DNA from 3 places in the Kocuria sp. APC 4018 genome. Region 3 is predicted to be linked to each of the others. Evidence: riboswitches for the same ligand, from Rfam matches in the RefSeq annotation. Region 3 holds a riboswitch; each other region holds the start of a gene.
What was found. A riboswitch is a leader RNA that binds a small molecule or an ion and turns the genes downstream of it on or off. The one in region 3 is predicted to bind thiamine pyrophosphate.
Positions count from the first base shown of each region.

Region 1 (11,183 bases), on a different contig from region 3:
GCTACATCCTGGCCGAGACCGGCGCCCTGGTCACGGATGCCCAGCGGCTCTTCGACGAGTACGACATCTGGGCCGCCGCCGAGCGCCTGCGCGCCTACATGGACACGCTCACCAACTGGTACGTGCGCCGGTCCCGCGAGCGCTTCTTTGAGGAGGACACCGAGGCGTTCGACGTGCTCTACACGTGCCTCGAGACCGTGTGCCGCGTGGCCGCCCCGCTGCTGCCGCTCGTCACCGAGGAGATCTGGCGCGGGCTCACAGGCGGGCGCTCGGTGCACCTGACCGACTGGCCCGACGCCTCCCTGTTCCCGCGCGATGAGCAGCTGCTCACCGCCATGGAGCGCACGCGCGCCATCTGCTCCGCGGGCTCCGCGCTGCGCAAGGCCAGCAGCCTGCGCGTGCGCCAGCCGCTCGCTGGCATGACCGTGGCCGTGCCCGGGGCGCAGGCGCTCGCGGGCACGTTCCAGGAGATCGTCGCGGACGAGCTGAACCTCAAGTCCGTCACGCTGGTGGACGCGGACGAGGTTTCGGCCGCCGACTACGGCATCTCGCAGGAGCTCAAGGTCAACGCGCGCGCCGCCGGTCCCCGGCTCGGCAAGCAGGTGCAACAGGTCATCCGGGCCACCAAGGCGGGCGACTGGTCCGTGACCGAGGACGGCGGCGTCGTCGCCGGCTCGGTGGCGCTGGAGGAGGGCGAGTACGAGCTGGTCACGGTGGTCGACGACGCCGCGGCGTCCTCCGCGCGCGCCGTCACCGTGCTGCCCGGCGGCGGTTTCCTGGTGCTGGACACCGAGCTGACCGACGAGCTGCGGGCAGAGGGCGTGGCCCGGGACATGGTCCGTGCAATCCAGCAGGCCCGCAAGGATGCCGGGCTGGTGGTCTCGGACCGGATCCGCACCACGGTCCACGCCGACGCCGCGACGCTGGCCGCGGTGGACGCGCACCGCGAGCTCGTGCAGGGGGAGACCCTCACCCGGGAGCTGGAGCTGGTAGAGGCCACGGACCTGGACGTCACCGTGGCGGTGGTGGACGCATGAGCGGCGCCACCGAGCACGAGAACTTCGCGTCCGTCGAGGAGATCTACCAGGGGCTGCTGGCCCGGGCGCCGGAGCACAGGATGGCGCCGCGCCTGGACGCGGTGCAGCTCGCGGTCTCCGCGCTGGGGGACCCGCACCGCAGCGCCCCGGTGGTGCAGGTGACCGGCACCAACGGCAAGACGTCCACGGCGCGGATGGTCGAGTCCCTGCTGCTCGCGCACGACCTGCGGGTGGGCCGCTACACGAGCCCGCACCTGGAGCGCGTGACCGAGCGGATCAGCATCGACGGCGAGCCCGTCTCCGACGAGACGTTCGTGCGGATCTACACGGAGATCGCCCCGTACCTGGACCTCGTGGACCGCCACCTGGAGGGTGAGGGCGCCCCACGTCTGACGTACTTCGAGACCCTCACGGTGCTGGCGTTCGCGGTGTTCGCGGACGAGCCCGTGGACATGATGGTCCTGGAGGTCGGGATCGGCGGCTCGTGGGATGCCACCACCGTGGCGGACGCCGCGGTCTCCGTGGTCACGCCCGTCGACCTGGACCACACGGACATCCTCGGTGACACCGTGGAGGACATCGCCCGCGAGAAGGCCGGGATCGTCAAGCCGGACGGGTTCCTCGTGAGCTCCGCCCAGCAGCCGGGTGCGGCCCAGGTGCTGCTCGAGCGCGCGCAGGAGCTGGGAGTTCCCTTCCGCTTCGAGGGCGTGGAGTTCTCCGTGACCGCGCGCACCACCGCCGTGGGCGGGCAGGTCATCACGGTCCAGGGACTCGCGGGCGAGTACCCGGACGTGATGCTCCCGCTGTTCGGCGCCCACCAGGCGCAGAACGCGGCGGTCGCAATTGCCGCGGTGGAGGCGCTGCTGGGCGGTGGCGAGAAGCCGCTGAACCCCGAGCTCGTGAGCGAGGGTCTGGGCGCGGTGTCCTCGCCCGGTCGCCTCGAGCTCGCACGCAAGGCTCCGCCCGTGGTCCTCGACGCTGCCCACAACCCGCACGGGCTCGTGGCCTCCGCCGCGGCCGTGCGCGAGGCGTTCACGTTCAGCAAGCTCAACCTTGTGGTCGGGGTGCTGGGGGACAAGGACGTGGAGACGATGATGCGGGTGCTCGCGGACGAGTACCACGAGTTCGAGCTGGAGCTGTGGTGCACCGCGTCCCACTCCCCGCGGGCGGTGCCCCCGGCGGAGCTCGCGGAGATCGCCGTGGACATGGGTTTCGACGAGGACGTGGTGCATGTGGCCGATCGCCTGGACGACGCGTGCTCCGAGGCCATCCAGGACGCCGCGGCCCGCGAGCAGTTCGACGGCGCGGTGCTCGTCACCGGCTCCATCACGGTGGTGGGTGAGGCCCGTGCGCTGCTCGGCCTGTGACCCGTCGCCCGCACCCCTCGTGACCGCACCCCTGGAAGGAGCCGCATGGCCCGCATGACCAAGGCCCAGCGCGAGTGGCGCCCCGGCCAGCCCAAGAAGCCCCGCTCGATCCGCATGATGTTCGCGTCCTGCGTGCTGTGCATCGAGGCGTTCATCGTGTTCTTCGCCGCGCTCACGGCCTACGGGCTGTTCACGCAGGACTGGAGCACACCCCAGAAGCTGTGGCTCATGGGCGGCTCCGTGGTGCTCGCGCTGCTGTTCGTCCTGCTGTGCGCGGTGCTGCGCAGGCCGTGGGGCTACGCGGCCGGATGGGTGCTGCAGCTCGTGCTGATCGCCACCGGCTTCGTGGTCCCCGCCATGTTCTGGATCGGGGCGCTGTGCGCGCTCGCGTGGTGGTACGCCGTGGTCAAGGGCGGTCGCATGGACCGGGAGAACGTGCAGCGGGCCGAGGAGCAGCGCCGCTGGGAGGCAGAGAACCCCCGGGTGTGAGCCACTCGGGCGGGCGCGACCCCACGAGCGGTCCCGCGTTCGCTAGGCTCGGTCCCGAACCGGGTGCGGGGCCCACCAGGGCTCCCGCACCTCCACCCCGACACCAAGGAGACCCATGTCCCAGCGCACCCTCGTCCTCGTCAAGCCGGACGGCGTCGAGCGCGGCCTCACCGGTCAGATCCTGGCCCGCATCGAGGCCAAGGGCTACACCCTCGCGGAGCTCAAGCTCGTGCACGCCACCCGGGAGATCCTGGAGCAGCACTACGCCGAGCACCAGGGCAAGCCGTTCTTCGAGCCGCTCGTGCAGTTCATGCTCTCGGGCCCGGTGGTCGCCGCGGTGGTGGAGGGCGACCGCGTGATCGAGGGCTTCCGCAGCCTCGCCGGGGCCACCGAGCCCACCACGGCCGCCCCGGGCACCATCCGCGGGGACCTGGGCCGGGACTGGGGCGAGAAGGTCCAGAAGAACCTCGTGCACGGCTCGGACTCCCCGGAGTCCGCCGAGCGCGAGATCGGCATCTGGTTCGCCTGAGCCACACCCGCACCACCACGGCGCGTGCCGAGTCTGACGGCTGGCACGGGCCGTTGGACGGTGAGAACGACGACGGGGCGGCACCCAGCGTGGGTGCCGCCCCGTCGTCGTCGTGCCAGGGGTCGTCAGCCGAGGATTGCCGGCGCGAAGCGGACGGCCACCACGCCGAAGACCACCACGAGCACCGCGGTGCCCAGCAGCCAGGCCCACGCGGTGGAGCCGGCGCCCTCCCGGCCGGCGCCGCCGAGCATTCCGGCACGGCGCATCCGTGCCGTCGTGTGGGCCAGCAGGTAGGTCTGCGCGCACCACACGATCATGCAGTACAGGCACAGGGCGTTGATGTGGAACGTGGTCTGCCACCACAGCCACAGGGTGAACACGGAACCGGCGGCGATCCCGAGCCACAGCAGCCACCAGAACCAGCGGGCGTAGCGCGCCCCGGCCAGCACCCCCACCGCCACGGCGAGCACCACGGCGTAGGCCACGATCCCGATGAACGGGTTGGGGAAGCCGAACAGCTCCGCCTGCGGGGTGCGCATGACCGTGCCGCAGGCCAGCCACGCGTTGATGTCGCAGCTCGCCCGGTGCCCGGCGTCCTGGTACAGGGCCAGCCGCTCGGCCACGAGCTCCGCGGACGCCGCGAAGCCGATCAGGGAGAGGACCACGGCCAGCACCCCCCAGGTGCGGTCCGAGCGCGTCACGGGTGGCGGAACCGTGTCCGAGGGGGTACCGCTCGGGTGTCCCGTGGCGGTGGTGGGTGCGGGGCGGGATGCTGAACTCACGCGCCCGATCGTAGACCACCGGCCGGGGGACGTGCCGCGCAGAGGTGCGCCTCCGGTGGCTCTCACCGCGGTGGAGCTGTGGCGTGCACCACCCGGATGCGCGGCCACAGGGGACGACTGTGAGATACTGGTGCGCGGTCGGTCCTCAAGCCGCACGTGAGACACCGGCCCGGCAGGAGCACCGACAACCATCGGTACGGACCCGCGGCTCTCACAGGATCGAGCGCGTCCGCCACCGGTTAAAGTTCGCGGTCCCACGGACCGAGCGACTCGGGCATCCGCCGGCTTGCGGACAGCGCGCCCCACAGGCCGCGCCCGCGGGTACGACACCGACTTCCGGCGGCCGCGTGGAGAACACCGGCTCGACCGACCGAGCACACCTCGGGCCCGGGTGCGGACGGTGCCCCGAGCAGGAGCACAACTGCACATGGAACCTGAACAGGACACCACCGCACAGACCCCCGAGGCCACGGTGACCCCCGTGGACGGCACGAGCCAGGCGATCGCCACGGCCGCCGCCGTCGACGCAGGCGAGGTCCCCGCCGCCCCGGAGCCCGCCGCCGAGGAGGCGGCCGAGCGGGCGACCGAGGCCACGAACGAAGCAACCGCAGCGAACCAGGCGGACGACGACGCCGCGGCGGGCCAGGACACCGGGTCCCAGAAGACGGAGACCGCGGAGAAGGACGGTGCCGCGGCGGAGAAGGCCACCGATGCCTCGGCCGAGAACACGGCGTCCGAGGACGACGGCTCCGCGCAGGAGAGCACCCAGCCCCCCACGCAGGACGACTTCGGAGCCTTCGGCCCCGGTGCCTCGCTGCTGTTCCGCGCCCCGGACCCGGAGGAGATCCGCCGTGCGGCCGAGGCGCAGAAGGCCCGCCTGCGCGAGGCCGCCCAGGAGCGCGACGCTGAGCGTGCGGCGCACCGCGACGAGGACGAGGACGACGAGAACGGGAGCGTCTCGAGCAGGCGGCGCCGGCGGCGTCGTCGCGGGGACGAGGACATGGAGCTCGTGGACGACTCCGACGGCTCCGTGACGCGGGTGCGCGCCCCGCGCGGCGCGTCCGAGGGCACGGGCAGCGACGAGGTGGTCGGTGTCCGGGGCTCCACGCGCCTGGAGGCCAAGCGCCAGCGCCGTCGCGAGTCCCGCCAGTTCGGCCGCCGCCGCCACGTGATCACCGAGGCCGAGTTCCTGGCCCGCCGCGAGTCCGTGGAGCGCAAGATGCTGGTCCGCCAGAAGGAGGACCGCATCCAGATCGGCGTGCTCGAGGACGGGATCCTCGCGGAGCACTTCGTCTCCCACACCACGCAGGACTCGCTGATCGGCAACGTGTACGTGGGCAAGGTGCAGAACGTCCTGCCGTCCATGGAGGCCGCGTTCGTGGACATCGGACGCGGGCGCAACGCCGTGCTTTACGCCGGCGAGGTGGACTGGGACGCCGCGGAGCTCGGCAACAAGCCCCGCAAGATCGAGAACGCCCTGAAGCCCGGCAGCACGGTGCTCGTGCAGGTCACCAAGGACCCCGTGGGTCACAAGGGAGCCCGGCTCACCAGCCAGGTGTCCCTGCCGGGGCGCTACCTCGTCTACGTACCCGGCGGGTCCATGACCGGGATCTCCCGCAAGCTCCCGGACGTGGAGCGCCAGCGGCTGAAGAAGATCCTCAAGGACCGGCTGCCCGAGGGCGCGGGCGTGATCGTGCGCACCGCTGCGGAGGGCGCGTCCGAGACCGAGCTGACCAACGACATCAACCGGCTGCGTTCCCAGTGGGAGCAGATCCAGGAGAAGGCGGGCTCCACCAAGACCCTGGCGCCGGAACTGCTCTACGCCGAGCCGGACCTCACCATCAAGACGGTCCGCGACGTGTTCAACGAGGACTTCACCGCCATGGTGGTCCAGGGCGAGCAGGCGTGGGACAACATCGAGGCGTACGTGACCTACGTGGCCCCGGACCTGCTGGACCGGCTGCAGCGCTGGACGGAGGACGAGGACCTCTTCGAGCACATGCGCGTGGAGGAGCAGATCCAGAAGGCCCTGGAGCGCAAGGTGTTCCTGCCCTCCGGCGGCTCGCTCGTCATCGACCGCACCGAGGCCATGACCGTGGTGGACGTCAACACCGGCAAGTTCACCGGTTCCGGCGGCAACCTCGAGGAGACCGTCACCAAGAACAACCTCGAGGCCGCCGAGGAGATCGTGCGCCAGCTGCGGCTGCGGGACATCGGCGGGATCATCGTGGTGGACTTCATCGACATGGTCCTGGAGTCCAACCGCGACCTCGTGCTGCGCCGGCTCGTGGAGTGCCTGGGCCGTGACCGCACCAAGCACCAGGTGGCGGAGGTGACCTCCCTGGGTCTCGTGCAGATGACGCGCAAGCGCATGGGCACCGGCCTGCTCGAGGTCTTCTCGGAGCCGTGCGAGGAGTGCGCGGGCCGCGGCGTCGTGGTCCACGACCACCCCCTCAAGGGTCGCTCCACGGCCACCGCGCCGGACCACCGCGGCGGCAACCGCAACGAGCGCAAGCGCTCGCGGCAGAAGCAGAACCAGCCGCAGGACAAATCCCGGTCGAACAACCGGGGTGGCGCGGACGACCAGCAGCAGGCCCGGGACGAGGCCGCCCGCACGGCGTTCGCGAACATCGCGGCCGCCTCCTCCCATGAGGACGATGACGCGCAGGGCGGCTCCCGCGGCGGAGCCGAGCACAAGGACTCGACCGCCCAGCACACGGAGCACGGGAACCGGGGTCCGGAGCAGGCGTCCGAGCACGGTGCGGCGGACTCCGAGAGCGGGCGGCGTCGGAAGAAGCGTCGCGGCAAGCGCAGCCGCGGTCGTGGGAACCAGGGCGAGGACACCGCCACCGAGAACGGTGGGAACGGTGCCTCCGAGCCCCGCGGCGAGCACGCCGCGGGTGACGCCGGGTCCAGCCTGACGATCCACGGTGAGGTCATCGAGCTCCCGCAGGGGCAGAAGGACGAGCGCGCGGAGCAGGAGGCGCTCACCCTGGACTCGCTCTCCGCAGCCTTCTCGGCCGAGGACTCCGGTGAGGACGCGTCGCAGGACCGCACCGGGTCCGGTCGCGGCTCCGGACGGCGGGGCGGCGAGGGCTCGAAGGGCCGCGGGGGACGCTCCGCGGGCCAGCGCGGCCGGGGTCGCGGCAACGGCGCCGCGTCGTCCGACGCCGAGCAGACCCGGTCCGAGCAGCCCGAGGGCTCCGCGCCGGAGCGGGACGCCCAGAAGCAGTCGCCGTCCGAGGGCGGGGCTGGACAGCCGGACCCGTCCCGGCGCGCCACGACGGCACAGCCCGCCGCGTCCACCACGGACACCGCTCCTGCCAGGCGCCGCCGCGGTTCCCGCCGCGCCGTGGCTCCCACGGCCGCACCGGGTGCCGGGAGCGTGGAGACCCGTGAGTACCACGCCGCCGAGCGCTCGGCCACGCGGTTCACCGCCGCGGCCGCGCCCGTGGGCTCGGCCTCCTCGGACGGCCAGCCCACCATCGTGGGTGTGGGCGTGAGCGCCCGGGACATCACGATGACCCCCAAGGGGGACTGACGCCCCGCGCGGCCCTCCCGGGAGGACCGCGGGGGCCACCCACCACAGGAGCGCTCGGACTCGTCCGGGCGCTCCTGTGGCATGATCGGGACCACGTGCACGGGGTGCCGTACGGCGGCTGAGAACACACCCGTAGAACCTGATCTAGCTCGTACTAGCGAAGGGAATGTCGTGAACCCCACGCCTTCTGTCCCCGCCCCCCGCGTCCTCTCGATCGCCGGCACCGACCCCACGGGTGGTGCCGGGCACGCCGCGGACCTGAAGTCCATCGCCGCCATGGGCGGCTTCGGGCTGAGCGTGGTCACTGCGGTGGTCGCGCAGAACACGCAGGGCGTGGTGGCGGTCCACACCCCACCCGTGTCCGTGCTGCAGGCGCAGCTGGACGCCGTCGCGCAGGACGTGGAGCTGGATGCCGTGAAGGTCGGGATGCTCGGCTCGGTGGACGTCATCGAGACGGTGGGGGCGTGGCTCGCGGCCCACCGTGCGCCCGTGGTCGTGATCGACCCCGTCATGGTGGCCACCGCCGGGGGGCGTCTGCTCGCATCCGACGCCGAGGACGCGCTGCGCGGCATCCTGCACCACGCGGACCTGATCACCCCCAACCTGCCCGAGCTCGCCGTGCTCGCGGAGCGGCCCGTGGTCACCACGTGGGACGAGGCGCTCGAGCAGGGCCGGGCCGTGGCGGAGACCTTCGGCACGCGCGTGCTGGTCAAGGGCGGGCACCTGAGCGGGGAGTCCACCCCGGACGCCCTCGTGGTCCCGGGCCGGGCCGAGCCCGTGGCCCAGTACTCGGGGACGAGAGTGGCCACGCGCAACACACACGGGACCGGGTGCTCGCTGTCGTCTGCGGTGGCCACGGTCGTGGCGCGCACGGGGGACTGGGCACAGGGGATCGACACCGCCCGCCGCTGGCTGCGCGGTGCGCTGCGCGCGGCGGACTTCCTGCACGTGGGCCACGGCAACGGCCCGGTCCACCACTTCCACCACGTCCAGGACCTCGTCACGGACCCCGCCTTCGTGGCGGCGGCGTGCGGGGAGGACGACGACGCCGCTCCCGCAGCCTCCCCGGGGCACGGCGCCGCTCCCGCTGTCACCCCGGCACACGGTGCTGCGGTGGCCGGACACACAGCGCAGGCCGCGGCGGGGGACGTGTCCGCGCCTGGTGACGCGGCGGCGTCGTGCGGGGGCACCGAGGATCCCGGCACACGCTTCACCGACGAGCTCTGGGAGGCGAGCGCGCCGATCCGCGAGCAGATCGCGGTCCTGCCCTTCGTGGTGGGGCTGGGGGACGGCACGCTGGAGCGGGACGAGTTCGAGCGCTACCTGGACCAGGACATGCAGTACCTGGACGCCTACTCGCGGGCCCTCGCGCTGCTCGCGGCGGCGGCTCCCGAGGAGGGCACCCGGGGGTTCTTCGCCACGGCGTCGGCCGCCGTGGTCACGGGGGAGTCCGCACTGCACCGCGCGCGGCTGGACGGGCGCGCCCCGCAACAGCCCTCCGGGACCACGAGCGCGTACGCGGACTTCCTGCTCGCCCGCACGGGGCAGGACGGGTTCGCGGTGGGTGCCGCCGCGGTCCTGCCGTGCTACTGGCTCTACGCGCACGTGGGGGCGGAGCTCACGGAGCGGGCGCGCCGCACGGGGCTGCAGGGGCACCCGTTCGCGGACTGGCTCGAGACCTACGACGACCCGCAGTTCCACGCCGCCACGGAGGTGGCCTGTGCCGCCGTGGACCGTGCCGCCGAGCAGGCGGACACTGCCACGCGCGAGGCCATGCGCCGCGCCTTCCTGCGCGCGTGCCACCTGGAGCTCGAGTTCTTCGCGCAGACCTCGGCCGCCACCGCACGCCAGGAGGGCTGATCCCGCACGGCGGAGAGCCCGCGAGTGGCGTGACTTCCGGGGATCGGGTAGTCTGGACTGTCGGTGCCGGACACCGGTGTGCGCATAGTCGTTTTCATGCGCCCGGACACGGCACACTCGGGTGAACTTCCTGTTCTCGGTGCGACAGCCACGCAGAGAGCGGGTCGGTCACAGACCACCGCGGCGTGATGTCTCGACATTCGCAGTCCGGCAGGAGCCCACCCGACCTTTACACGCAGTCCATAGATGTCGAGAGAAGTGAGTTCCCAAGTGGTGTACGCGATTGTCCGCGCAGGCGGCCGCCAGGAGAAGGTTTCCGTTGGAGACCTCGTGACCCTTGACCGCGTCGCTGGCGAGGCAGGCAGCACCGTAGAGCTTCCTGCGCTGCTGCTGGTCGATGGGGACAAGGTCACCTCCGACTCCAAGACCCTGGCCGACGTCAAGGTCACGGCCGAGATCATCGAGAACCTGCGCGGTCCCAAGATCTCGATCATGAAGTACAAGAACAAGACCGGCTACAAGAAGCGCCAGGGCTTCCGTGCTGAGCTGACCACGGTCAAGATCACCGGCATCGACGCCTGATTTCCCGGTCCCCCATACATTTCCAACGAAGGTAGGCACACACCATGGCACACAAGAAGGGTGCGAGCTCTACTCGCAACGGCCGTGACTCCAACGCCCAGTACCTGGGTGTCAAGCGCTTCGGCGGCCAGTCCGTCAACGCCGGCGAGATCATCGTCCGCCAGCGTGGAACCCACTTCCACCCGGGCCTGAACATGGGCCGCGGCAAGGACGACACCCTGTTCGCCCTGGCCGCCGGTGTCGTCGAGTTCGGCACCCGTCGTGGCCGCCGCGTGGTCAACATCCAGACCGCCGAGTAGTCAGTTCTTCCGGACCCCAGGGTCCACCCGCCGTCACCGCAGCGTGACGGCGACCACTGGAGGGTGGGCGCGTCACGCGCTCACCCTCTAGTCTTTTCAGGACAGCCCCGTCTCCCCGCCCCGCGCGGGGGACCCCAGAATCCGAGGAGCCACGTGGCCAGTTTTGTTGATCGAGTCATCGTCCACGCCACGGGCGGCAACGGCGGCCACGGCTGCGTCTCCGTCAAGCGCGAGAAGTTCAAGCCGCTCGGCGGCCCGGACGGCGGCAACGGCGGGGACGGCGGCTCCGTGATCCTGCGGGTGGACGGGCAGTCCACCACCCTGCTGGGCTTCCACCACGCCCCGCACCAGAAGGCGCCCAACGGGGAGCCCGGCAAGGGGGACATGCGCCACGGCTTCAAGGGCCAGGACCTCGTGCTCTCCGTGCCGGACGGCACCGTGGTCAAGGACCGCGAGGGCAACGTGCTCGCGGACCTGCTGGGGGAGGGCAGCGAGTACGTGCTGGCCTCCGGCGGCATGGGCGGACGTGGCAACGCGGCGCTCGCGTCTCCCAAGCGCAAGGCTCCCGGTTTCGCGCTGCTCGGCACCCCGGGCGAGGAGCAGGAGGTGGAGCTGGAGCTGAAGTCCATTGCGGACATCGCGCTCGTGGGCTTCCCCTCCGCCGGCAAGTCCAGCCTGATCGCCGCGATGAGTGCCG
Region 1 covers NZ_JASDCY010000019.1:4,912-16,094, reverse strand. The annotation lists gene ileS (isoleucine--tRNA ligase) at 1-1,037, shown strand, start outside; gene QL985_RS05350 (folylpolyglutamate synthase/dihydrofolate synthase family protein) at 1,034-2,404, shown strand; gene QL985_RS05345 (DUF4233 domain-containing protein) at 2,450-2,893, shown strand; gene ndk (nucleoside-diphosphate kinase) at 3,009-3,422, shown strand; gene QL985_RS05335 (vitamin K epoxide reductase family protein) at 3,548-4,204, opposite strand; gene QL985_RS05330 (Rne/Rng family ribonuclease) at 4,632-7,745, shown strand; TPP riboswitch at 7,836-7,929, shown strand; gene QL985_RS05325 (bifunctional hydroxymethylpyrimidine kinase/phosphomethylpyrimidine kinase) at 7,917-9,605, shown strand; gene rplU (50S ribosomal protein L21) at 9,876-10,187, shown strand; gene rpmA (50S ribosomal protein L27) at 10,232-10,486, shown strand; gene obgE (GTPase ObgE) at 10,640-11,183, shown strand, end outside.
Region 1: linked by a shared signal. The riboswitch ahead of QL985_RS05325 (bifunctional hydroxymethylpyrimidine kinase/phosphomethylpyrimidine kinase) and the one ahead of QL985_RS11255 (3-oxoacyl-ACP reductase) in region 3 are both predicted to bind thiamine pyrophosphate.

Region 2 (11,183 bases), on a different contig from region 3:
ATCCTCCACGCCGTCCGCTCACACATCACCTCGCCGGACTCTGCGGCTTCACTGACGAGGAACCGGTAGCCGAACTCGGGGTCGTCGCGGTGGGCGTCCAACAGTGCGTTTGCTCGGTAGGCCTCGGTCAGCTCGGCTGTGGTGACCTGCTGGTGCCGCCAGCGATAGTAGGGCTGACGGGAGAGCTTCAAGACCCGCAGGGACACCGCGACGGGAATGTTGTCAGCGGCGAGCTCGCTCACGAGCGGGTACCACCTTTTCCCGGCAGGTTCGCCTGGGACAGGTAGGCGGCAGCACGACGCAGGACCTCGTTCTCCTGCTCCAGCAACCGGTTCCGGCGGCGGAGCTCGCGCAGTTCCGTCGAGTCCTCACGGGTCTTCCCGGGGCGATTGCCGTCGTCGATGTCTGCTTGGCGGATCCATTTGTGCAGCGTCATCTCGTGGACGCCGAAGTCCTTCGCGATCTGCGCGATGGTGACGCCGTCCTCACGGGACCGGGCCACTCGCACGACGTCTTCACGGAACTCCTGGGGGTAGGCAGCGGGCATGATGCACGTCCTTCCAGGCCGCCCAACGGGCAAGCCAGATCAGATGTCACCTATCGGTGCGGCAGTCCCTTGCTGATGAGAACGTCGCCGAGTTGTCGATGTTGTGCGGCTATGACGATGACCTGACGAAACAGGCCACGGCGACGTCGAATCGGATCCGGGGCCTGCTGACTCAGATCCACCCCGGACTGGAGACCGTCATCGGTCCGCACCTGGACCATCCGGCGATGCTGGCTCTATTGGCGAAGTACCCGACGCCCAAAGTCTTGCGTCGTGCCGGGAAGCACCGAGTCGAGACGCTGCTGCGCAAGCAGGCACCGCGGGCGTGGAAGCGGTGGGCGACCGCGATCTTCACCGCACTCGACGGGCAGACGGTGGTGGTATCAGGTACCGACGCCGCCGGCCTCGTCCTGCCCCAGCTGGCCGCGTCGTTGGCGCAGACACGATCGTCGCGGGATGAGGTACTGGTGCGCATCGAGGAATTGGTCGAGGCGCATCCGCTTTTCGAACTCCTGACGTCGATGCCGGCAGTCGGCGTCAGGACTGCTGCGAGGATCCTGACTGAGATCGTGGGTAAGGACTTCGAATCAGCCGGACACCTCGCATCGTATGCCGGACTGGCACCGGTGACATGGCGATCGGGAACCTCGATCCGAGCAGATCACTCGTCCCGGCGGGGGAACAAGATCCTCAAACGAGCGTTGTTCCTATCCGCGTTCGCGGCGTTGAAAGACCCGCTGTCGAGGGCGTATTACGACAAGAAACGGGCCGAACATAAGAAGCACAACCAAGCCCTGATCGCGTTAGCGCGCAGGCGCTGCAACGTGCTGTATGCGATGCTGCGCGACGGCTCCTACTTCCATACACCCGAGGTGGCGACCGCCGCCTGAACCGAACCGTAGCGGAGTACCAGATCAGTCCGGGAGCTGGTTCCCAGACCGATCATCCCTGCCTTTCGACTCCTACCGAATATTCTTGAAGAATCTGGCGGCTCCCCTTGACTTAAAACATAGGGGCACCCCCCCCCAGACCAGCACGGGGATGAATGCGGCCCGAACTATGTCGATCGTGAGGTTGGCCTGGACGACGTCGCGGACGATGGCGCGGTCGCGTCATTAGTGTCGTCAAGGAGAGTGGTCCTGGTAGCGAAGGTGTGGTTCATCACGGGGGCGTCCAGAGATCTCGGCAGGATCTGGGCAGAAACTGCCCTGGAGCGAGGAGACAGCGTCGCGGTGACGGCGCGGGGAGTGGAGCCCCTGGCGGAGCTCGCCGATCGGTTCGGGGAGCGTGTGTTCGTGCGTGCTCTGGACGTGAGGGGCCGGAAGGACGTGTTTGCCGCCGTCGCAGAGGTGCGCGAGCGCTTCGGCCGGATTGACATTGCAGTCGGCACGCGGGCTACAGCTACACCGGAGCGATCGAAGAGCTCGACTTCGACGAGGCCAAGGCGAACTTCGACACCAACGTCTTCGGCGCGCCCTGGTTCATGCAGGCAGCGGTGCCGGTCCTGCGGGAGCAGGGCGACGGACACATCACTGGGATAGGTGCGCAGGCGATCCCAACACCAGCCCCCGGCAGCGGCCTATCCGCGCCGGGTGTATCTGTGACGGCGTTCTGGTAGACTCGGGTCGTACCGAGGGGTGTTCCGTCAAGGGGCTGAGATACCACTGGACGTTGTCAGCGTGGTGACCCTAGAACCTGATCCGGATCATGCTGGCGAAGGGACTGGTCTAGCAGGGCTTCTTTCCCTCGCTGGCCTCCACAATGGGAGGTCACAGTGTCTAATGCTGTCGTTCCTGACACTTCCTCATTTCACGCGTACCCAAGGGCTGCGGTCATTTCTGTCCTCATCAAAGACGACCATGTTCTTTTAGTGCGACGTGCGAACCCTCCCGATGCAGGATTCTGGGGTTTCCCGGGTGGGAAGATAGAATTCGAAGAAACAATCACCCGAGCCGCCGAACGCGAACTCCGTGAAGAAACCAGCATCATCGGTAAGGCCACCGGTGTCTTGACCTCCGTTGACGCGTTCAGCCAAGACGAAAACGGACCGTTGGACAGTCATTTCGTGCTCGTCGCCGTGCTCTGCCGGTGGCACTCGGGGCAACCCCACGCTGGCGACGATGCCCTCGAAGCGCGCTGGTTCGCCCTCGACGAAGTCGATGAAGCCCGGGTGACCCTGAGCAAGGATGTCGCGGAGGTCGCTCGGTACGCCGCCGCACAGCAGCAGAAGGAAGGGTGTTCATGACGATCTCCAACGTCCTATCCATCGCAGGAACCGACCCCACCGGTGGGGCAGGCATCCACGCCGATCTCAAAGCCTTCTCAGCGATTGGCACCTACGGCATGGCCGTGATCACCGCGGTCGTGGCGCAGAACACGCGCGGTGTGCGCTCGTTCATGCCCCTTGATCCGTCGTTCGTCGGTGAGCAGATCGATGCGGTGTTCGACGATGTGCGTGTCGACGCGGTGAAGATCGGTATGGTCGCCAACGCCGCCATCACCGAAGTCATCGCCGATCGCCTGCACCACCACGAAGCCGAGACCGTGGTCCTGGATCCGGTGATGGTCGCCAAGAGCGGCGACAGGCTGCTGGACGACGATGCGGCGGCGGCCATCCGGGACACCCTCGTGCCGCTGGCCACGGTCATCACCCCGAATCTTCCCGAAGCCGCTGTGCTCCTCGATACCGAGGATGCCACCAATCTGCGGCAGATGGAGGACCAAGCCACCCAGTTGCGTGGACTGGGCTGTCAGTGGACGCTGCTCAAAGGCGGGCACCTCACGAACGAGACGGTCAGTGTCGACTACCTCGCCGGCCCCGACGGGGTCTCCACCTACTCGTCTCCCCGGGTCGAGACCCTCAACGACCACGGCACCGGTTGCACCTTGTCCTCGGCAATCACTGCGCTGCTGCCCGGCCACTCGGTGCCCGAAAGTGTGGACCAGGCGAAAACCTACCTGCAAGGCGCTCTGGTTGCCAGCGGTCGCCTCGACGTCGGCCAGGGGCATGGTCCTTTGCACCATTTCCACCAGTTCTGGCCGCGCGGGTAGGGATGTAGAACAGCCCCGCCTCGTTCCTCGCGTTCGGGGCCAACCACTTCGACTCATGAAAGGAGCCGTGACTATGACGCGAAAGATGTTTCTCGCAGGCCCGTTCAAAGCTCTCGTCGATGCCGACACCCATGTGATGGGCGATGCCGAGATCGACAAGTACACCTCGATCATCGACTTCTTCGAAGCCCAGGGGTGGGATGTGCACTGCGCCCACCGCAGAGAGGGCTGGGGTCGTGAGTTCATGGAACCCAGCGAGTGCACAAGCATCGACTACAGGGAGATCGCCGCCTGTGATGTCTTCGTCGCGTTCCCGGGTGCACCCGCGTCCCCGGGCACGCATATCGAGATCGGGTGGGCCTCAGCCTGGAAGAAGCCCATGGTCTTGCTCCTCGAAGAGGGAGCTGAGTACGCGTTCCTCGTCCGGGGCCTCCCAGCGGTCGCCTACGTTGAGATGATGACTATCGATCCCGAGCAGCCCACCGCGCCACGCATCCTCGCTACGATCGAGCGCGTGCAGGCAGGAGTCGTCAGTGAAGCCTGAGTATCCCGACCTCCACACGCTCTACCTGGATTCACTGCGACAGGTCTACACCGGGTTCGAATACCAGAACAGTCCCCGTGGGCAGGACGAACGCGAAATCATCGGCTTCACCGCGCGCCTGACCAACCCCGCCCGGCGATATTGCTTGGCGCGGTCGCGTCGGCAGAACATCATCTTCAACTACGCCGAAGCACTGTGGTATCTCTCGGGGAAGAACGACCTCGACTTCATCCGCACCTACGCGCCCTCGATGAGCCGGTACAGTCCCGACGGTCTCAGCCTGCCGGGCACGGGGTATGGTCCCAAACTGCTCAGAGACGTCGGCGGCGAGACCGCGATCGAACGAATCGTCAACATCCTCAACGACGATGACCCTGCGAGCAAACGTGCCGTCCTGCAGATCTTTGACGACTCCGAAGACATCTACCGCCGCAACATCGACGTCTCCTGCACGCTAGCTCTCCAGCTATTGCGCCGTGACGACCGTTTGCACATGGTCGCGTTCATGCGCGCCAATGACGCTTACATGGGACTGCTCAACGACACGTTCTCCTTCACGTTCGTCCAAGAATTCCTCGCCTCGATGCTGGGACTGGCTCCGGGCGTGTACATCCACAATGTCGGCTCGATCCACATCTACGAAAAAGACCTCACCAAGGTGGGCAGCCTCCTCGACGGCGATGAGCAGACGATCGTGGAGGAAGCCACCCTACTTCCACGGCTACCCTCGGGAGCGAGCCTGGACCAGGTGCACCAGGTATTGGACTTGGAGCAGTCGATCCGTGCAGACAGGCTCCCAGGCCGCGCACTGGCGGCGTCTGACCTTCCAGAAGCGTGGGTCGACATTGTCCGCCTGTTCTGGATCCACCGGCAGATCCAATGTCAGCGACCAGTCGACCCATCGATGATCGGCGACCTCCACCCCCTCCACCGGGAGCTGGTCGTGAATCGATGGCCCAGCATCGAAAACGCGAGCGTGAGGGCGGTGCAGCAGTGACGACATCATGGACGACTCCGGCAGTATCAGCAGGGTTCGATGCCTACGACGACTATGTCGAAACCCGACTCGCCTACACCCCGCTCGTGAACGACCTCCAGACCGCTTGCGGCCGAGAGGCGGTCGTGCTCGATTACGGGTGCGGCAGCGGAAAAGTCTCACGACGCCTCCTCGACGCCGGAGCCACAGCGCAGGTCATCGGTGTCGACATCAGCACCGACATGGTCGCGCTCGCCCGGTCGCAGACCCCGCAACCGACGGCACGATTCCACACCATCGACAGCGGCCACGTACCCTACCCTGACGCCACATTCGATGCGATCGTGTGCTGCTTCGTGTTCATCAACGTGCCCACACGCGAGGAACTGAGAGCTATCGCCCGCGAACTCGCCCGAGTGCTCACGCCGACCGGCACACTCTTCATCGTCGACAGCAACCCGGCGGCCACAGGAATACCGTTCCCGACCTTCCGCAGTGGCGAGCCCGGCAGACGCTACCGCGACGGAGACGAACGCAGGGTCAGCTTGCAGATCCCCGGCACCGGGGTCCTCGAGCTTGTCGACCGGCACTGGTTCATCAGCACCTACGAGGCGGTGCTGAACGAGGCCGGTTTCACAGTGGACCAGGTCACCGACCGCGGAGCACAATCGGTGGAGGACGTCGGCATGCAGTCGCCCATCGACCATCCGCCGTTCATGCAGATCACAGCCCACCTCGCAGAGGTCTCCGAGCCCACGACCGGGGCTGGGTAGATGGCACGCGATCGTTCCTATCCGAAACCGGCGACACTGGCGGCAGTGGTCCGGGAAGGGCGAGTACTTCTCATCCGTCGGGCCAAGATGCCCGATGCTGGGCGCTGGGCATTCCCCGGGGGGAAGATCGAACCCGGCGAGACCGTGACCGTCGCGACCGTGCGCGAACTCGCCGAGGAAACAGGAGTGCACGCCACACCCGGGGATGTCTTCGATGCCGTCGACGTCATCGATGCCGACCACGATCTGCATTATGTTCTGATCGCGGTGCTCTGCCGATGGGAACGGGGGGAACCGGTCTCGGGCGATGATGCGCTCGAGGCGGCGTGGTTCACTCTCGATGAAATGGATGCGATACCGGTGGCGCAAACATTCGACGTCCGCGCTATCGCCGAAACCGCACTCGAGCTGGAACGCGAGCAACAAGAGCGTCCAAAGTAAGGGCGGATTCAAGCGGTCAGCGCAACATCTCCTGTGAGATGGGACAGTCACTGACCACAGGAGGATCCGGATGCAGGGCAAGCACGGTCATCTCAGCCGGGAGCAGAAGCAGCTGGCGCTCAGGTTGCACGCGAGGGGCTGGCGGCTGGTCGATATCGCCAAGGAGATCGGCTGCAGCGCGCCGCTGGTCGGGGTCATGGCCCGGAGCGGCAGGCACCTCGATGCCAAACCGCTCGGCTGGAAACCACGCCAGGGCTGCCTGACGATCGATGAGCGCGAGCAGATGCTTCTGGGGATCAATCGTGGCGATACCTTCACCGCGATCGCCGGGCAGCTGGGGCGAACGGTGTCCACCATCAGCCGTGAGGTCAAGCGCGGCGGAGGCCGCTGCGAATACTCGGCTTGGCGCGCACATGAACGTGCCCGCCAGCAGACTCGTCGGCCGAAGCCGTTCAAGCTCAGGCCCGGCCGACTGCTCGAGGAGGTCGCCAGTCGGCTGGAGCAGTTGTGGTCGCCCGACGAGATCGCGGTGCGCCTACGGTTGGATCATGCCGATGATCCGCAGATGCGTGTGAGCCACGAGACGATCTACCAGTCGCTGTTCGTGCAGGGCAGAGGCGAGTTGCGCCGTGAACTGGCCCGGTGCCTGCGGTCCGGAAGGACGGCTCGCAAGCCTCGCGGGGCCATCGAGGGTCGTGGCCGCATCCCCGGCATGGTGATGCTCAGCCAGCGCCCTGCCGAAGCCGACGACCGTGCAGTGCCCGGGCATTGGGAGGGTGACCTCATCCTTGGTCAGGGCAGCCGCAGCGCTGTCGGGACGCTCGTCGAGCGCTCGACACGGATGACATTGCTGCTGCACCTGCCCGATGGCAAGAGCGCCGAGCAGGTCGAGGCAGCAATGCGCGAGGCGGTCAGCAAGCTGCCGTCCTCCTTGGCCCGAACGATCACCTGGGACCAGGGCGCGGAGATGGCCAAGCATGCTGCGTTCACTACCGCCACGGGCATTCCGATCTACTTCTGCGATCCTCACTCGCCCTGGCAGCGGGGGAGCAACGAGAACACCAACGGCCTGCTGCGCCAGTACCTGCCCAAAGGCACCGACCTGAGCGTCGTCAGCCGCAGGGAACTCGACATGATCCAGGACAGTCTCAACGGGCGCCCTCGGAAGACATTGGGCTATCTGACACCATCAGAGAAGCTCGCAGAGTTCCTTGCGCTCACCGCTTGAATCCGCCGATCTCATTGGCGCGGCGGGCTTCGGCGAGTTCTCGACGCAGCCTGCGATTCTCTTCGCCCAGGCTCTCGTCAGTGGCGGGTGCCGGTGTCGCCTTGCTTGCTGTGATGGCTTGGTTGCACCAGGCGCGCAGGGTCTCGGGGCCGCAGCCCAGCGACTCGGCCACGACTCGGATGGAGGCCGCGCGTGGTCCGCCCTCGGTGGCTTGGCGGTCGAAGACCATCCGCACGGCGCGTTCGCGGAACTCGGGGGTGAACTTCTTGGGCATGATCCGATTCTCCTTCAGGAAGCTCGGAACCAAACCCAGGGCGCTTCACTCACGCACACCGGCTCTAGTCAACAACGTCATGCCCTCCTACACCTAGTAATTAGTTGAACTAGTGATTTCGAGGCTTGTTGCCTTGCAGTGGTTCAGTTTGTGGTGCTCAGATGAGGATGCTGTTGGTGATATTTGGAGCGTCAGTGCCGCTGCTGGGTGTAGCAGTTGCCGATGGCTCGGCTGTCGCCGACGGAGTTTCGCGTGCCGAGGTGGGTTCGGGCGTTGGGCTCGGTGCTGCGGTCGGTGTGTTGGTGTCGGTTTTCGGGGTGTCCATGTCTGTCCTTCCGTTGGGGTGTTCGGGTGCATATGACGGATGGGGTTACAGGAGTAGAGGACCGCGTTGTATGGTTTCCAGCTTGCCGTCGATCGTTACCCGACGCAGTGAATGTATTGTCAGGGATTGCGAGCAGGCGGTGTAGCTGATGGTGGCCTGGAAATAGGGCTGGCCTGTGGCGATCTTTACGGCGTTCGTTGCGGAGTATGTGAAGGCGCCAGAGTACCGCATGGTGTACGCGGTGAGGTTCGCGATCTGCGGCACTGCGGTGTCCACGACTGGGCGGGACCAGTTGCTGTTCGTGTTCATCTCTTGCCAGGCGATGGTTCCCAAAGCGGTCGGGAAGTACAGCGTGATGCTCGGTGACGTGATGGTCGTGGAGCTGGTGGCGCCTTCGACCCACAGCCCGCGGTCGGGGTAGCTCCCGCGGCCGTCGATCGTCAGCAGACTGCCAGGGGCGGTAGTGCTGCAGGACTTCCGTACCGTCACGACCCCCTGCAGACCTGGCCGGGGTGATGCAGCCACGGCAGGAGCAGGAGTCGTGAGGGCAATGACGGGCGCGGACCAGGCTGCCGCGGTCAGCGCAGTTCTGCGGGGCATCTGGGGGGCGGAGTGGGTCACGGAGGCTCCTCGAGCTGCGGGGCCGTGGCTCTGTCATCAGAGCCTCGGTAAGTACATGCTGAAGAATGCACCAACTGTCACGCCTGGCGCAACAAACGTGACAGGTCTCACAAGAGCACGGCCGTGGCGCGGGTAGGGGGGTGATCATCCGCGCGGGTTTAGGGCGCAATCTCTGGGTTGCGGGGCCGTCGTGTGGCCGGTGAATCGAGGAAGTGGAGGGTCGGCCGGTCAAGGGAGGCGCCGACCGACCCTGCCGGTGACATGGAAGAACATGTCACCGACTACTCTATGCGTATGCATGTGGTAGTGTTCCGCGGTGCCCAAGGCAGTCTTGGGGGACTCCAGATGGATCGATCTGGGGTAAGACCTTGGGCCGCAGGGGGTTCCTGGCTGAGGGGCCAGGAACCCCCTGATCTTATCCTGTGTGTTAGCTGTGTCTAGACATGGTGGGCAGGTGTCCCAAATGGGACACCTGCCCGAGGTGGTGCTGGTCAGAGGTGGGCTCCTTCCGGGCCGGTGGTCGTGTCGATGACTTCGGGGCTCTCGGGGTGGACGTGACGCTGGTCGTCGGGGAACGGCGTCGGCTCCGGTGTGGTGGTCTGGTCTGGCTGGGTCGCGGAGTCGTGGAAGTTCTGCCATGCCTCGGCTGCTCGACGGTCCTGGGGAGGGGTGTCGGGCAGGACGGTGTCGGGGTCGTCCCAGTCACAGGCCTGGCGGGCGATCAGGGCGGCGTCGATGCGCTGTGTCGGTTCGGTGGCCAGGGAGGAGCGCCAGGGCTCGTTGTGGGTCTGGGCTCGCAGGACGGTGAGGCGATCGGAGATCTTGTCCAGGACCTGACGCACGGTGTGTGTCTCGGCGTCGTTGTCGGAGGTGGGGACCGCCAGGCCGCCGTGGCGGGTGGAGCGGGGCTGGAGGTCTGCGGCCTTGACTGCGGCCAGGGCCTCGCGGGGTGTCTCCGGGGCTGGTTCTTCGGGGACGCGGTGGCCGCGGGCGATCTCGTTGATGATCGCGTGCCAGTGCTCGCTATTGGCCCAGGAGGTGACTGTCTCCGGGCCGTGGGAGCGTTCGACCCATTCCACGGCCTGACGGGTGGCGATCGCCTGTCCCGCGTACCGGAGCTCGTCGGTCAGACGGGGCAGATCGGCGTCCCAACCGTGGGCATGATCGCGGACTTCGTGGGCTGTCATGTCGGTGTCGGAGCGGTCCAGGACGCGCACGAGCTGATCACGGACGGTCTTGGGTGTGATCTCCCGGATCATCTTCCAGGGGTCCGGGGTGTCGGTCTGAGTGTCTTGACCGTCGCTGTCTGGGATGGGCAGGACCGCGGTGTTGGAGTAGCGGCCGCGGGTCATGCCGACGTAGAAGGTCTCTCGCGACGTCGTCGAGGGATCGACGGCGGTGATGGCTCGATCGACGGTCGCGCCTTGGGAGCGGTGAGCGGTGCAGGCGTAGCCGAGCTGCGTGGTGGCGAGGACCTCGGGCGACAGATGGACGGCGGCACCGTTGTCGCGGGCGGCTTCCAGCGCCCCGTCAGCATGGACGCGGGTCACAGTCAGCAGGTCGCCGTTCTTGATGAACTCTCCGTGGTCGTCGAGCACCGCACGCTCGTTGCGGCGGGTGAGGATGCGGTCACCGACTCCGGCGACGGTACCGGCTGACAGCTCGGCGGTATGGGTGCCGTCGACTTCGCCTTCGGAGCGCAGGAGCGCTTGGGCTTGTGCGTTGAGGCGGTCGACGGAGTCCTTGGTGGAGGCGATGAGCAGGGCCGAGCCCTGTGTGCGAGCTTCGGCCCACTGCTGGAAGGCCGTGGTCTCGACGTCGTCGGGGTCGGCGACTCCGGTGATGCGGTCGTGTTCGATCAGGGTGTCGATGGCGTGGTGCTGGCCTTCGCGCAGTGCAAGGGAGTTGGAGGCCTCCCAGTCGTTCTTGAAGCGCCACACGCTGCTGAGGGTGGCGGCGGTGACGTCGGGTCGGTCCTGGTGGCGTTCGATCCATCCGAGGGTTCCGCCGGCTTCGATTGCGCTGAGCTGTGCGGGGTCTCCGACGGCAACGATCTTCGCTCCGGCGTGCTGTGCCTGGTCGCGGAGCTGATCGAGGGCTTGGGTGCCGGCCATGGAGGCTTCGTCGACGATGACGAGCTGGTTCGGGCGCATGGTGTAGCGGTCTTGGGTGGTCTCCAGTTGGGTGATGGTGGCGTTGAGGCGGCGCATCGTTCTCTGCTGCGCGGCCGAGGGTGAGTCGTCCAGGTGGGCGAGAAGGAGGGTCATCTCGTCTCGGGCCTTGTCGAGCTGCTCTTGGCGATGTTGGGCGCCGGGGCCGGCGGATTCCCAGAGCCACTTCGTGACGTTGTCGGTGGGGATGTCGATCTCCTTGCTGAGCACGGAGGCGGCGACGGCTGAGGGG
Region 2 covers NZ_JASDCY010000070.1:2,146-13,328, reverse strand. The annotation lists partial or broken gene QL985_RS10700 (IS3 family transposase) at 1-547, opposite strand, end outside; partial or broken gene QL985_RS10695 (IS110 family transposase) at 616-1,437, shown strand; gene QL985_RS12130 (SDR family NAD(P)-dependent oxidoreductase) at 1,666-2,088, shown strand; TPP riboswitch at 2,171-2,287, shown strand; gene QL985_RS10690 (NUDIX hydrolase) at 2,322-2,792, shown strand; gene thiD (bifunctional hydroxymethylpyrimidine kinase/phosphomethylpyrimidine kinase) at 2,789-3,598, shown strand; gene QL985_RS10680 (nucleoside 2-deoxyribosyltransferase) at 3,672-4,142, shown strand; gene QL985_RS10675 (thymidylate synthase) at 4,132-5,139, shown strand; gene QL985_RS10670 (class I SAM-dependent methyltransferase) at 5,094-5,891, shown strand; gene QL985_RS10665 (NUDIX hydrolase) at 5,892-6,332, shown strand; gene QL985_RS10660 (IS30 family transposase) at 6,403-7,560, shown strand; gene QL985_RS10655 (transposase) at 7,550-7,834, opposite strand; gene QL985_RS10650 (hypothetical protein) at 8,205-8,780, opposite strand; gene QL985_RS10645 (AAA family ATPase) at 9,272-11,183, opposite strand, start outside.
Region 2: linked by a shared signal. The riboswitch ahead of QL985_RS10690 (NUDIX hydrolase) and the one ahead of QL985_RS11255 (3-oxoacyl-ACP reductase) in region 3 are both predicted to bind thiamine pyrophosphate.

Region 3 (8,135 bases):
GCAGGATGAGCAGCGCACCCACGCCCGCCGGGAGCAGAACCCACCGCGGGGTCGCGGAGAACCGGCGCGTCACGGGGCGCCGAAGCCCGCGTCCCGCAGCACTTTCTGCCCTTGCTCACCCGTGACGAGGTCCACGAACTGCGCGGCAAGCTCCGGCTGCTCGGAGTCCTTCAGGGCCACGATCGGGTAGTTGTTGATCGCCTCATCCGCCATGGGAATGTCGATGGTCGTGACCTTGTTCCCGGCGGCCTTGGCATCCGTGACGTACACGATGCCGGCGTCCGCCTGACCGCTGGTGACCTTGCCGAGCACGTCCGTCACGGCGTTCTCCTGGCTCACGGGCGCCAGCTCCACACCGTTGGCCTGCTCCACCTTCTGGGTGGCGGCACCGCACGGCACCTCGGGGGCGCACGTGACGAGCTTGACGTTCTTGCCCAGCACGTCCTGGATGCTCCTGATTCCCGCCGGGTTGTCCTTGGGCACCACGAGTGTCAGCACGTTGGTGGCGAAGATCTTCGGCTCCCCCTGGGCGAGGTCCGCGTCCGTCAGCTTGGTCATGTTCTTCTGGTCCGCGGAGGCGAACACGTCCGCGGGCGCGCCCTCCGTGAGCTGCTGCACGAGCCCCGAGGACCCGCCGTAGTTCACGTCCACGCTCACGCCGGGGTGGTCCTTCTCGAACTCCTCCGCCAGCTGGTCGAAGGACTGGGTCAGGGAGGCCGCCGCGGACACCCGCAGGGTCTTGTCCCCGCCCCCGGCCCCGGCCTCCGGGGACGACGCCGCTGCATTGCTTCCCCCGCTCTGCCCACCGCAGCCGGTGAGCACCAGGGTGCCCAGACCCGCAGCGGCCACGAGGGCGGTGAGGCGGCGTCTACCCGCGGTGCCCGGTATCTTCTGCTCTGCGCACGCCATCATTTGCGCCCCTCCGTCTCCACGATGACCGCCGTGGACTTCACCACGGCCGTGGCCACGGAACCGGGCGCGAGCCCGAGGTCCTCCACCGCCTCCGTGCTCATCAGCGACACGATTCGGTGCGGACCGCACTGCAGCTCCGCCTGGGACATCACGGGGTCGGACTTCACCGCGGCCACCAGGCCCACCAGCCTGTTGCGGGCAGAACTGCTCACGCGCGCGGGATCCTCGGGGCTCACCGCCGTGCGGCGAGCGAGCTCAGCGAGGTCCGCTCCGTCCACCACGAGGTGTCCCGTCCCGTCCTTGTGCCCGGGAAGGGCACCCTGGTCGATCCACCGCCGGACGGTGTCGTCGCTGACACCCATGAACGAGGCGGCCTGGGCCACGCGGAGAAAGGTCATGGGGCCATGATATCCGCAGGTGCGGGCCCCGGGGTCAGAAAGACCCGCAGATGCGGACCCAGATGGTGCCCCGCCGGTCGGCAGCCGGCCGATGGTGCTGCCTAGTGGAGAAAAAGCAGATCCGCGGCCGCATTTCTGCGTTTGCTCCGCTAATGCAGACCACCCCAGGCGCGCAGGTCACCCCAGGAGCATCCCCCCGGGGGAACGACGACGCCGCTCCCCACCTTCCGGGGAGCGGCGTCGTCTGCGCGTGCACTGTCAGCACATCATCTGCGCCACAGGACGGAGTCCGGGCTCACTCGTGGGAGAAGTTCGGCTTCCGCTTCTCCGTGAAGGCCGCCATGCCCTCCTTCTGGTCCGCGGTGGAGAACAACCCGTGGAACACGCGGCGCTCGTACTGCAGTCCTGCGGCCAGGGTGGTCTCGTACGCGGTGTTGACGGTCTCCACGGCGTGCTGGGCCACCGGCTTGGACATGGAACCGATCTTCGCGGCAACCTCCAGCGCGGTGTCCATGAGGGAGTCGGCGGGGACCACACGGGAGACGAGTCCGGAGCGCTCGGCCTCCTCGGCGTCCATCTGGCGGCCGGTGAGGATGAGGTCCATCGCCTTGGCCTTGCCCACTGCGCGGGTCAGCCGCTGGGTGCCGCCCATGCCCGGGATGACACCCAGGGTGATCTCCGGCTGCCCGAACTTGGCGGTGTCCGCGGCGATGATCATGTCGCACATCATGGCCGCCTCGCAGCCACCGCCCAGGGCGTAGCCCGCGACCGCCGCGATCTTCGGCGTGCGCAGCCGGGCGAAGGTGTCCCACGCGGAGAAGAAGTCCTCGCGGTACATGTCCGAACCGGTCTTGGAACCCATCTCCTTGATGTCGGCGCCCGCGGCGAACGCCTTCTCGGAGCCGGTCAGGACGATCGCACCGATCTCCGAATTGCGGTCCAGGTCGGTGGCGGCCGCCACGAGCTCGGTCATGGTCTGCACGTTCAGCGCATTCAGCGCCACGGGACGGTTCAGCGTGATCACGCCCACGCGTCCCTCGCGGCGGACCAGGATGGTGTCGTAGGTGTTCTCAGTCATGTGGCCAGCATCTCACGACGCCGCTGTTCCCCGCCTCACACGCACGGGTGACGGTCCACCACCGCATTCGGCCCGGAACGCTGACCCTCTGTTGACACGACAGATGCCGCACATGATGCGCCCCTGCCATCCTGGCCAGGTGCGGGGTGACGGTGAGGGACTCGCCGAGGCGACCCAGCGGCGTCGTGGGCCGGGGTCCGTCACACCCCTGAAACACGCGGTCGCTAGCATGGCGGCATGCGTGAATTGCAGGCACAGATCATCGCCGAGCTCGGGGTGGCCCCGCGGATCGACCCGGAGACGGAGGCGGCGCGGCGCGTCGACTTCCTGTGCGACTACCTCCGGGCGACGCACACCAGGGGCTTCGTGCTGGGCATCAGCGGCGGCGTGGACTCCACGCTCGCGGGACGGCTCGCCCAGCTGGCCGTGGAGAAGCTGCGCGAGGACGAGATCCCCGCGGAGTTCGTGGCCATGCGCCTGCCCTACCGCACCCAGCAGGACGAGGACGACGCGCAGGCCGCGCTCGCCTTCATCGAGCCGGACAGGGTGCTCACGTACGACGTCGCTCCGGCCGTCGACGGGTTCGAGGCCGCCTACGCCGCGGCCACCGGCGAGCAGCTCACCGACTTCACGCGCGGCAACACCAAGGCCCGCGTGCGCATGACCGCGCAGTACGCGGTGGGCGGGGACCACAACCTGCTGGTGATCGGAACGGACCACGCGGCGGAGTCCATCACCGGGTTCTTCACCAAGTTCGGGGACGGCGGCGCGGACCTCCTGCCGCTGGCCGGGCTGGACAAGCGGCAGAACCGGCAGCTGCTGGAGTACCTGGGGGCCTCGGAGCGGCTGGTCGGGAAGGTCCCCACCGCGGACCTGCTCAACGACAACCCCGGGCGCACGGACGAGGACGAGCTGGGCCTCACGTACGAGGACATCGACGACTACCTCGAGGGCAAGGATGTCCCCGTGGAGGTCGCGGAGAAGCTGGAGCAGATCTTCCTGCGCTCCCGCCACAAGCGCACCGTGCCGGTGACCCCGGCGGACGCGTGGTGGCGGGAGGGCTGAGCCCTCCTCAAGCGGAGAGGGATGCGCTGCGGTACCGGCGGTTGCGGACCGCCAGCAGCCCACCGGCCAGCACCGCCGCCAGCACCGAGGCGGTCAGCACGGCCACCTTGGCCTGGTCCCCTGCGGCCGCGGACGGGTCGAAGCTCAGCTCCGCGATCAGCAGGGACACCGTGAACCCGATCCCGGCCAGCAGCGCGATCCCCACCAGGTCGATCCACTTGTAGGACGGGTCCAGCTTCCGCCCGGTGAGCACGGTGGTGAGCCATGTGGCCGCAATGATGCCCAGCGGCTTGCCCAGGACGAGGCCCGCGATGATGCCGAGCGTGACGGGGGCGGCGAGCGCCGTCGTCAATCCGTCCCAGCCGCCCACCGCGACGCCCGCGGAGAAGAACGCGAAGACCGGCACCGCGAACCCGGCGGACAGGGGCCGCACGCGGTGCTCCAGGTGCTCGGCGAGCTCCACGGGCTCCCCGGAGGCCCTGGCCCCCATGACGGGAACGGCGAAGCCGAGCAGCACGCCGGCGACCGTGGCGTGGATCCCGGCCTCGTGGACCAGGGCCCACGTGATCACGGCCAGCGGCACCAGGATCACCCACGCGGCCCACGTGCGGTGGGCGAAGAAGCGGGGGAAGCGGTGCGCCAGCAGCCCGAACACGGCCAGCGGGACGAGCGCGAGGAGCAGCGGGAGCACGTGCACCTCGTCCGTGTAGAAGACCGCGATGATGGTGATGGCCAGCAGGTCGTCCACCACCGCGAGCGTGAGCAGGAAGAGGCGGAGCGCGCTGGGCAGGTGCGATCCCACGATCGCGAGCACCGCCACGGCGAACGCAATGTCGGTGGCGGTGGGGATCGCCCAGCCGCCCAGGGTCTCGGGGTTCGTCGCGTTCACCGCGGCGTAGATCAGCGCGGGGACGACGACGCCGCCCACGGCCGCCGCGATCGGCACCGCCGCCTTGCGGAGGTCCCGCAGATCACCCGAGACGAACTCGCGCTTGAGCTCGAGGCCCACGAGGAAGAAGAAGATGGCGAGCAGTCCGTCCGCGGCCCAGGTGCCGAGGCTGAGCTTCAGGTGCCACGGCTCGTAGCCGACCTCGAGGTCACGGAGGGCGAAGTAGCTCTCCACAAAGGGCGAGTTGGCCCAGACGAGGGCGATGACAGCGGCAACCACGAGGAGGATGCCAGCCACGGTCTCGCGGCGCAGGACGTCCTGGAGCCGGGAGAGGACGCCACCCGAGGGGTGGTCGGGCTCGCACGGCGGCTCAGGATGGTTGAAGAAACCGGGCTCCGAGACGAAGCCGGAGGACTCTTCCTGCGCCACGGGCTCCGGGGATCCGGGCTCACGGTGGGCAGGGGTGGACGTGTGGTGCAGGGGCATGGATCACTCCAGTGTCGACGGGCATCACGCTCATTACCGCCGACCAGACTTCCCGGCACACCAGCCAGTAAGGGTAGCAGGGCGCCTTTATGCGGCGCACCCGTGCTTTCCATCATGACCTTGGGTCCCAGCTGCAGAGGCGGGCGCACCCGACTGATACCCCTAGAACCTGCGCCGTTGTCCGGCACCCGATCAGAGGTCGCGAGGCGGAGCATCCGTCGAATCGCGGTTGCCTCTCTTCTTGTCCTCGGCGGACCCCAAGACGTCCTTTCGGGCGAAGAACCAGACCAGACCGCCCGCCAGGAAAATCCCCACAATGATGGCCACCCACATAGCTATATTCATGGCCTCAAGCTATCAACCAGATGATCGGGGACCACGCGTCACCCTTGTTCCAGACGGGGAGGGATCCGCCGGCGGTGCCGCGCGCCAGGAAATGACAAGCGGTCTTTCCTGAAAAGAGCCCTTCGCCAGAAGTCACGACGGCGAGTGGCGGCGCGACCGCACCTCAACGATGCGGGCCGTCATCAGGCTGATTCCCCACAGGAACAGGACCAGCAGCGGTACGAGAGTCATCATGGACGGCTCGTCCACGACCGTCACGCCGCCCACGTTCTCCCAGGTGCACGTGTGGCCCAGTGGCACCCAGCTCCACCCCGGCTCACCGTAGATCGAGCTTCCGTCGCCCAGTTCGCAGGACAGGGATCCGAAGTGCAGGAGTCGCTCGGCCACGAGCCCCGCGATCCAGACGAGCAACGCGGCAAACCACAGCACCCATCCAACGTCCCTTGCCCGTGAAGCGGCTGTTCGGTCTGACATTCACCCGTCTCCGTTCTGGTTGCCGTGCGCCGCGCCCAGCACCGGCCAATCGGTCCCACCACTTTCCTATCAGGGTTCCCTGCGACCCCATCCTTCTCGGTCAATCCGCTCACTTGATCCTCGCCAAACCTCCCTGACTACACTGACCACCAGTGACACGGGGTGCCGCCACCCTTCCCTCCCCGCCCACCGGGCGCACGGAGCGCGAGGACAAGGCGGCTGAGATGACACCCGTCGAACCTGTCCAGTTAGTACTGGCGAAGGGATGTCACGGTCGCACCGCGCAGGTGGCGCACCGCTTTCTTCGCCGTGAGCCACAGGAGTGAGCATGCGGATCGAGAACACCATCGTCCTGGTCACCGGCGGAGCCCGCGGGCTCGGGGAGCACCTCAGCCGGGCGTTCGCGCGGGAGGGCGCGCGCGTCCTCGTGAACTACCACTCCAGCGAGGAGCGGGCCCGTGCGCTGGTCAGCGAACTCGGGGAGGACAGGGCCCTCGCGGTCCAGGCGGACGTGACCGACGCGCAGCAGATGCGGGACATGGTCACCCAGGCCAGGGAGCACTTCGGCGCGCCGATCACGGTGGCCGTGAACAACGCCCTGGTGGACTTCAGCTTCAACGGGGACGCCCGCCCCACCCTGGAGCACCTGACCGCGGACAACCTCACGCAGCAGTTCCAGGGCGCCGTGGTGGGCGCTCTCAACGTGATGCAGGCGGTCACCCCAGGCATGGCGGAGGCCGGCGAGGGCCGCATCATCAACATCGGCACCAACCTCTTCCAGAACCCCGTGGTCCCCTACCACGACTACACCGCCGCGAAGGCCGCCCTGCTCTCCCTCACCCGCACCGCCGCCAAGGACCTGGGCCCGCAGGGCATCACCGTGAACATGATCTCGGGCGGCCTGCTGCGCACCACGGACGCGAGCGCCGCCACCCCGGACGAGGTCTTCGACTACATCGCCGCCGGCACTCCCCTGGGCCGCGTGACCACCCCCGAGGAGTTCGCGGACACCGCCCTGTTCATCGCCTCGGACTGGTCCCGCGGGGTCACCGGCCAGAACCTGGTGGTCGACGGCGGGCTGGTGATGGACTGACATGGCCCGCCGCCTCCACCTCAACGCGTTCCTCTACGGCGCCGGCCACCACCAGGCCGCGTGGCGCGCGCCCAACTCCTCGGTGCACCGCCTCACGAACATCAGCTACTACGAGGAGCTCGCGCAGACCGCCGAGCGCGGCCTGTTCGACGCCGTGTTCTTCGCGGACGGCCACAGCGTGGGCGACGTGTCCGGCGGACCCCACTGGTCCCTGGAACCGCTGACCGCCCTGTCCGCGATGGCGCGCGCCACCGAGCGCATCGGCCTGGTGTGCACAGTGTCCTCCACGTTCTTCACGCCGTTCCACGCGGCCCGGATGCTCGCGTCCCTGGACCACATCTCGGGCGGCCGGGCGGGCTGGAACGTGGTGACCTCCATGTGGGACGACGAGGCCCGCAACCACGGCTATCGGGCCATGCCACCCAAGGACGAGCGCTACGAGCGCGCCCGCGAGTTCGTGGAGGTGGCCCGCGCCCTGTGGGCCAGCTGGGACGAGGACGCCGTCACCGCGGACCCCGAGGGCCAGTGGGCGGACCCCTCCAAGCTGCACCGCCTGGACCACGAGGGCCGCCACTTCCTGGTGGACGGGCCCCTCACGGTCCCGCGCTCCCCGCAGGGCGAGCCGGTGCTGTTCCAGGCCGGTGCGTCCGGTCCCGGCAAGGCCCTGGCCGGGGACTTCGCGGAGGGGATCTACGCCGTGGCCTACGACCTCCCCGCCGCCCAGGAGTACTACTCCTCGGTCAAGGCGGAGGTGGCGCGGGCCGGGCGCGACCCGGAGGCCGTGGTCGTGATGCCCGGGCTGGTCACCTACGTGGGCCGCACCCACGAGGAGGCCCTCGCCAAGCAGGAGCGCGTGGACCGGCTGCTGCCCGTGGAGCAGTCCCTCGCGCAGCTCTCCACGTTCGTGGAGCAGGACTGCTCCGACTGGGACCTGGACGCACCCGTTCCCCCGCTGCCGCCCCTGGAGGAGTTCACCGGACCGCAGGGCCGCTACGGGACCATCCTGCGGATCATCGAGGCGGAGCACCCCACGGTCCGCCAGCTGCTCGGACGTCTGGCCGCCGGCGGTGGCCACTGCACCATGGTGGGCACCCCGGAGTCCATCGCGGGCCGGATGCAGGAGTGGCTGGAGAACGGCGGCGCGGACGGCTTCAACCTCATGCCGCCCGTGCAGCCGGACTCGCTCACGGACTTCGTGGACCTCGTGGTCCCCGAGCTGCAGCGCCGCGGCCTGTTCCGCACCGAGTACTCCGCCACCACGCTGCGCGGTCATCTCACCCGGGGCTGACCACCCACCGCACGACGACGCCGCCGCGCCCCTTCCCGGTCGCGGCGGCGTCGTCACGTGGAGACGCGGTGGCGTGGCCGCCCATCCGGGGGACCGCAACCTCGCCA
Region 3 covers NZ_JASDCY010000080.1:67-8,201, reverse strand. The annotation lists partial or broken gene QL985_RS11290 (ABC transporter permease) at 1-73, opposite strand, end outside; gene modA (molybdate ABC transporter substrate-binding protein) at 70-912, opposite strand; gene QL985_RS11280 (TOBE domain-containing protein) at 909-1,310, opposite strand; gene QL985_RS11275 (enoyl-CoA hydratase) at 1,606-2,388, opposite strand; gene nadE (ammonia-dependent NAD(+) synthetase) at 2,626-3,453, shown strand; gene nhaA (Na+/H+ antiporter NhaA) at 3,461-4,828, opposite strand; gene QL985_RS11260 (hypothetical protein) at 5,306-5,602, opposite strand; TPP riboswitch at 5,796-5,930, shown strand; gene QL985_RS11255 (3-oxoacyl-ACP reductase) at 5,976-6,740, shown strand; gene QL985_RS11250 (LLM class flavin-dependent oxidoreductase) at 6,742-8,028, shown strand.